DNA from 2 places in the Bacillus sp. 01N42_2 genome. Region 1 is predicted to be linked to the other one. Evidence: predicted binding sites of a transcription regulator. Region 1 holds the regulator's gene; the other holds the start of a gene.
The links. Region 1 encodes LexA, which represses DNA repair genes until DNA is damaged. Its sites were predicted from a motif close to CGAACATATGTTCG; they were not measured.
Positions count from the first base shown of each region.

Region 2: a site for LexA is predicted at 1,766-1,779, ahead of AC1DN5_RS07165 (ImmA/IrrE family metallo-endopeptidase). Genes of this name have one in related genera too.

Region 1 is NZ_JBFTRO010000002.1:99,613-103,026, forward strand. Features, by position in the region: gene AC1DN5_RS04435 (DUF896 domain-containing protein) at 1-165, opposite strand, end outside; gene AC1DN5_RS04440 (YneB family resolvase-like protein) at 234-884, opposite strand; gene yneA (cell division suppressor protein YneA) at 900-1,211, opposite strand; gene lexA (transcriptional repressor LexA) at 1,364-1,984, shown strand; gene AC1DN5_RS04455 (hypothetical protein) at 2,323-2,751, opposite strand; gene AC1DN5_RS04460 (YndM family protein) at 2,908-3,357, shown strand; gene AC1DN5_RS04465 (prohibitin family protein) at 3,384-3,414, opposite strand, start outside.
Region 2 is NZ_JBFTRO010000002.1:680,311-683,724, forward strand. Features, by position in the region: gene AC1DN5_RS07145 (ATP-binding protein) at 1-222, opposite strand, end outside; gene AC1DN5_RS07150 (hypothetical protein) at 122-949, opposite strand; gene AC1DN5_RS07155 (hypothetical protein) at 939-1,118, opposite strand; gene xre (HTH-type transcriptional regulator Xre) at 1,309-1,647, shown strand; gene AC1DN5_RS07165 (ImmA/IrrE family metallo-endopeptidase) at 1,795-2,385, shown strand; gene AC1DN5_RS07170 (poly-gamma-glutamate hydrolase family protein) at 2,526-3,131, opposite strand; gene AC1DN5_RS07175 (PH domain-containing protein) at 3,241-3,414, shown strand, end outside.

The DNA.
Region 1 (3,414 bases):
AATAACTTTTACGCTCTTTAACGTATTTTTCATTGAGGAGCGGAATCCTTTCAAATACTCCTGGCGAAGCTTTTGCTGTTCGGCTTTTTCCTCATCGGTTATCGTGTTTGATTTAGCTTTTTGAGCCAATTCGTTAATTCTTGCGATTTTTTCTTTAGAAATCATAATAAGCTCCTTTGATGCGTGTTGATTATATACTACTAAAACATAGTCTTTTTTACAACTGAAGCATGTCAGCTGCCTTCGCTGTCTGCGATATATTCCTGAAAACGCCGGTGAACCGTGGCTTTGGATACATCATAGCCGAATCCTCTTAAGGTGGCTGCGATTTCTGCAAAGGTAAGCTTGTTGGCTCTCAGCCTGATGATTTCCGAAACAGGAACCTCTTTTTTTTCTTTTCCGCTGTTTTCATGTCTGTTTTTCAGATTCCGTTCAGGTTTATAGCCGTTTTTTACGGCTCTTTTCATTCCCCGCCGGATTTTCATATTGTGAATTTTCCTTTGATATTCCTCAACAATACTGACGATTTCGAGTACCATCGTATCAGCTTCGGAAAGCTCCAGCTCACCTTTATGAGCCGTCGTATATATCTTTACGTTCTCCCTGTAAATACAATGCAAAAGCGCGATCTTGGCGTTTCCTCTTCCCAGTCTTGTTTCATCCTGCACCAATATCGCGTCAATATGTGACTTTTTAATTTCATCAAGCATTTCAAATACTCCGTCGCGGTCCATTTCGTAACCGCTGGCTTTCTCTGAAATGACTTTTGCAACTTCCATGCCGTTTGCCGCAGCGATCTCACTGAGCTCCTCTTCCTGTCTTTTTAAAGACGTCTGCTGCTGTTCTTTGTTTGTGCTTACCCGGGCATAAATGAGCGCCTTCATTTCTCTCTTTCCTCTCTAATTGACAATGGCCAGCTGATATACGGCCGGATGCTCCTTTTTAACCGGAAGAATAAGTTCGTCTCCGGGCTTTATATCAGCAGTTTGGAGATGATTATTCTCCGTCACCCACTCAATGAAATCTTCTTTGTTAATATTTTTCTTCTCTGCTACTTGATCCGCAAGTGACCACAGAGTATCTCCGTCCTGAACCTTTATTTTAACATATTGGCTGAGTGCCTGATCATTTCCCGCACATGAAACAAGTAAAATAACGGCACTTAAAATCGCAGTAAACAGTCCGACAAATATGATAGATTCCTTCGCCATTTAAACAACCTCCAGAATGTTTGTTCGCTTTTTATACCTTTCAGTATATACGAACAAATGTTTCTGTCAATCGTTTTTTTCGAACCTATGTTTGTACTGTCAGGAAAATCATGCTATAATCTACTTAAAATCGACGTTTTGAGGTGCGAAATATGACGAAGCTATCAAAAAGGCAGCTTGATATCCTGCGTTTTATTAAAGAAGAGGTAAAAACGAAAGGATATCCGCCTTCTGTAAGAGAGATAGGAGAAGCAGTAGGACTGGCTTCCAGTTCAACCGTGCACGGACATTTGGCGCGGCTGGAGACAAAAGGCCTGATCAGACGGGACCCTACTAAACCGAGAGCGATTGAGGTATTGGATGAAGAAGAAGTCCAAATTCCGAAAAGCCAGGTTGTCAATGTTCCGGTCATCGGAAAAGTGACGGCGGGTATTCCGATTACGGCTGTTGAAAATATCGACGAGTATTTTCCGCTTCCTGACCGGATGGTTCCTCCGGGAGAACACGTATTCATGTTAGAAATCATGGGAGAAAGTATGATTGATGCCGGCATTTTTGACAAAGATTACGTCATTGTCAAACAGCAGAACACGGCCAATAACGGGGAAATCGTGGTGGCTATGACCGAAGATGATGAAGCCACGGTCAAGCGCTTCTATAAAGAAGACAATTATGTGCGGCTGCAGCCGGAAAATCCGACGATGGAACCGATTATCCTGCAAAACGTAAGCATTTTAGGGAAAGTGATCGGCGTATTCAGAGCCGTTCATTAATTCTATTAAACTTTATTTATCGTAAAACCCCTCTGAAAGGGGTTTTTCTTTTGCAAAAAAAGAGCAGATTCGCCCTGGCTTAAGAAACGAACCTGCTAAGGAGGAAAAACTTACATCTTTATTATCTGTCATCTCACTTTTGAAGTCAACAAATAATGTTTCCTAAAGGAAACTTTTTATCCATTTTTCAACTTTTGTATTTGTGCGGGCTGATTTTGATATACATCTACCTTTACCTGGAGCGGGCGGATTACATTGTATTTGTGAAAATTTAGTACATAGCACAATAAGTTTTGATGAGGTGTAAAAAAACCCGCTGCCTTTGCGGGTATCTATTTTCAATCAAAATGATAATATTCCACGCCGTATAACCCTTTAATATGAACAGGTTCACAGACGTTTGAAGAGCTTTCAATCAGAATCCTGTATTTGTGATATGGATCAATTGATTTTTTGTCCTGGGCACTTAGGTTTAACCAGCTGCCGCTGTAACTTTTAGAACTTAATGTATAAAAGTTTCCGTTCAGCGCCATCCGCTGGAGTTTCACGTTTAAATTGCATGAAGAATTGTTCACAATGGTGAACTTGTATCCTAATAGGTAATCATCAGCTGATACAGCCCCCGGATTTTCAATAAAAAACTCTTTTACATCTCCCTCCATTATAAAGCTTGTTTTTGATCCGAATTCAGTGGTAGCCGCTTCTGCTGAGTGTACTCCGCAAAAACATAATAAAAAAACAGCAATACATATCCACCATTTTTTCAATTTTGCATCCCCCTTTTTTACATATTTTAACTTGTGAATATGGTGATGTCTATTTACATTTTATTGAAACGCACACTTTATAACCACTATATACCAGTTTAAAAATTTGCTGATTGCCTACAATGAAGACTAAACGAAATAACGAAGGTGGTTCAAATGAAACATGTAATTGCTTTCGCTTCTAAAACAGCGCTCACACTTGCTTTGCTGTACATTGTTCTCGATCTGATGTACCAAGTAACTTTTTTAAACGTTCTGTTTATTACCTTGATCTTAAGTTTGGTCACTTACTTTTTGGGTGATTGCATGATTCTGCCGCGAACAAGCAATTTTACAGCCGTTGCAGCTGATTTCGGAATTTCATTCATTATATTATGGATATTTCTAATGAACATTGGCGGGTTTAATGTCTCCCCTGCAGCGGCAGCGGTTATTTCTGCATTTTGCCTTTCTGTTTTTGAAGCATTTTTCCACCGGTATCTGCAGCAATTTGTGCTGCCTGAAGATTATCAGGGCGAAACAGGGACAGACAGCACACAATTGAGATATCAAACCGAGGCGTCTGAAGAATTAATGCCGGAAAAAGATTCTGAAGAAAAAACATAAAAAGGAGGCATCCGCCTCCTTTCTTTTTATTTTTGCTTCTGATCGTCCAGCGGCAGC
Region 2 (3,414 bases), 580 kb from region 1:
AATCTCACTTGCGCTGAGGATGCGCTCTGCTTTTCGTTCCGCGGCGCAGCGGCACTTGACCCACACATCCATTCCCAGCTGTTTTTCGAGATAACCGCCCTGATCTTTACAGAGCGGACAGTCAAAGCGGCTTTCGTCTGATTCTTCCGGTCTGTCCGCCAGTAATGGACGTTTTCCGTTTTTCAGGTCGGCCAGTATCTGCTCGATCGTTCGTTTTGTCATGTATCGTATTCCTCTCTTTTTTTGTTGTGATTGTCCTTCCCGCAATTCGTGCATTCAAGCGGTCCTCCATAAACTTGGCGCAATAGCTGAAAGCCTTGATCGTTTCAGCTGAAGAGGTGCGCCGCTGTTCAAAAGCTGTAAAGCATTCGCCGAGCCATTTGATTGCTTCTTGTGCTGACGCACCGAGGGAAACAATACGGGCGATGGCCTGATAATCCCGGGGCGACGGGTATACGCTCCGCCCCTCCTGTGCAGACCTTAATCTGATAAAATGGGCGGCAATTTCGGTAATCGCTTCTTCAGCAGTATGATTTTTTGTTATATCTATTTCTCTCTGGACATTTTTGTCCCGGTGATCTGCCGATATTGTCCGGTCAGTTGCTTCCGGGCGGGGCAATGTCCCTTTTTGCGTGAATCTTTTCGAGTGTTTTACGGAGATGATAAGTCCGTAAGGCGCGCGGACGGTTTTGATATATTCATGCTGTTCCAAGCTCTCGAGCCACCGCCTGACGGTTTTTTCACTGACTGCGAATACATCGGCCATTTCTCTTGCTTTTACTGGCTTATGTCCGAGGACAAGCCCCCACTTGACGCCGTCTTTTACGTGTTCCTTTGTCGTTGAACTGATGAACCATAAAAACAGCCATAAAGCGGAACCTATTTTGTCATAATGTTCAGAATTCAATAATCCGGAATAGATAAAAAACGGGTAGCTTTTACGATTCATAACGGACATCTCCGTTTTTCTTCAAACTTATATAGTGTTCATACTGCAATCGGTTATCAAATCGGAACACCGGAAGTCCGCAAGCGGTAAAAGATATCGACCCGCCTGCTTTTCCTAAACTTCTTTGGTCAGCCGGATTGCTGCTGAAACGGATGATAATCGGATGCATCTCTCACCCTCCTGATCAATTTCTTATCATATTTTGATACATTTAGTATCCCTGTGATGTTGATTATAAACGATACTTTTCGTATCATCAAGACCTTTTTGATACTTTTTTTATCATCGCTTTATTTTGATACATTTTGTATCTATAATGATAAGTAACTTAGGGTGTTGAAAAAAGAGAGGTCGTTCGGATGATAGGCGGAAGATTGAAAAGTCTCAGAGGAAAAAAAACGCAGGAAGAAGTCGCAAATCATATCGGTGTCTCGCGCGCCAGATATTCTCATTATGAAAACGGCCGATCTGAACCCGATTATGAAACGCTGCAAAAGCTTGCGGATTATTTCAAAGTGTCGACGGATTATTTGTTAACCGGAAAAGAACCTTCAGATGAAGACATGTTTGCCGATCCCGACCTGCAGATCGCATATCGGGACATGCAGGACTTTTCACCGGAAAGCAAACAGCAGGCCATTGAATTCATTAATTATTTAAAAGAAAAAGAGAAAAACCGCAGGCCGAAACATAAATAATTCGCTCTTTTCCTTAAAATGCTTAACGTTCAGCCGATATAATATCTGAATGTTTATTTTTGAAAGAAAAGGGAATTGATTCAAAGTCCGATCAGGGCTTTTCTTTCTCGCTTAAAAAAGAACATATGTTCGAAAGGGTGTATTCAATTGGGCGATTTTTTAACACATCTTGAGGAATACGTCAAAAACTTATATTGCCGCATGGGAATGACCGCCCCCCTCCATATTGATATGCAAACGATTGCCAAGGAGCTTGACATTTGGATTCATTTTGAAGATACGCACAGCATGATGCTGAAGCGGGACGGCATGTACAGCATCGTCCTGAACCAAAAAAAGTCACCTGAGGAGCAATGGGAGGATTTTGCACACGAACTGTGCCATGTGCTGAAGCATACCGGGAACCATTTCCACATGAACAAGCTGTTCAGGGAACTGCAGGAATTCCAGGCCAACCATTTTATGTACCACTTCTGTGTACCGACCTTTATGCTGTTAAACATGGAGCTTCCTCAGCGGAGGAACCACGCCGTCATTTTAATCGCAGCCGCTTTCCGGGTGACGGCGTCATTTGCGGAAAAAAGGCTTGAGCTGTTTGAACGGCGTAAAGCAGGTATTCAATTTCAGAAGCGGCTCACTTGTCTGCTATCCGACAAGCGGCCGAATGTGTATTACGAAGGCAGGCAGACACACTTGCATGCCGCTGAAGAAAAATCGCCGTATTTTATTGAAAACTAGCGATTCTCTGCCGGCTGAAAACGCAGCCGGCAGAATGTCATCATTTTGACATCGGAGGAAAAGTTTTTGCATTATGAAGCTGTTCTCACCGTGCTGCCAGCCAAGCACTTCTTGCTCCCCACAGACCCAGTGAACCCTGTTCATTTATCATAAAAACCGAGTTTGACGGCATCTACATACCGAAAAAACAGATCCGTTGGCGTGTATTCTTCTCCCCGGCAGCCAAAATTGCTGAACAGCGCATTTCTCTGTGCCGTGCTTACTTCCAATTGCAGCCCCATTTTCCTTTTTGTCCGATTCACAATATTCCCGGGGTTTACACCTGCCAGCCGATTGTTCATGTCCGTCAGCTCGGCGCTAAAACCCGCTTCACGCAGCAGATCACAAATCAGTCTGGCCTTTTCCAGATCCGCGCCCCCGACGAGTGTATTTGCCGTTTCCCGATCATGGTACCCATGAAAAGCCAATGCATAATGATGAGCGGTCACTTTTTCTAAAGCCAGCGGTTCATCAAAGCGTGTGCTTGTCAAGTGGAGGGAACGGTTGCCGCACTGCTTTGTGCCTTCAAATAAGTAAATTGAACTTTGGTCAGAAAATGCCCGCACCAGTTCACTGACACCGGGCTCAATTCTGCCGCCGTGGGGAGCGAGGACGATATGTTCACTTCCCTCATTTTCTTCATAGATAATTCTGTATTCCGATTCAGCAGCGGAAAGAGCTGCGAAGCTGTCATATCGATCTTTCATGTTTAACATGCTCTCCTTTTTCAGTCAGCACCAGTTTACTCTACTCATCTAGGAATGAAAACCTTTTTATAGTATGATTTGAAAGAATACGTATCAGGGGGGATCTATCATGGGGTTTATCAATGGATTGCTGGGTAATGCGTCGACAATATCGAAGGCTGAAGCAAAAGAAGAACTGGCCCGTATTCTGCTGGAAGGTGAGAATGTCAACGCCGCGTTTAAACTCGTCCGCGATATCATTGTCTTTACGGATAAGCGTCTTATTCTTGTTGATAAACAGGGA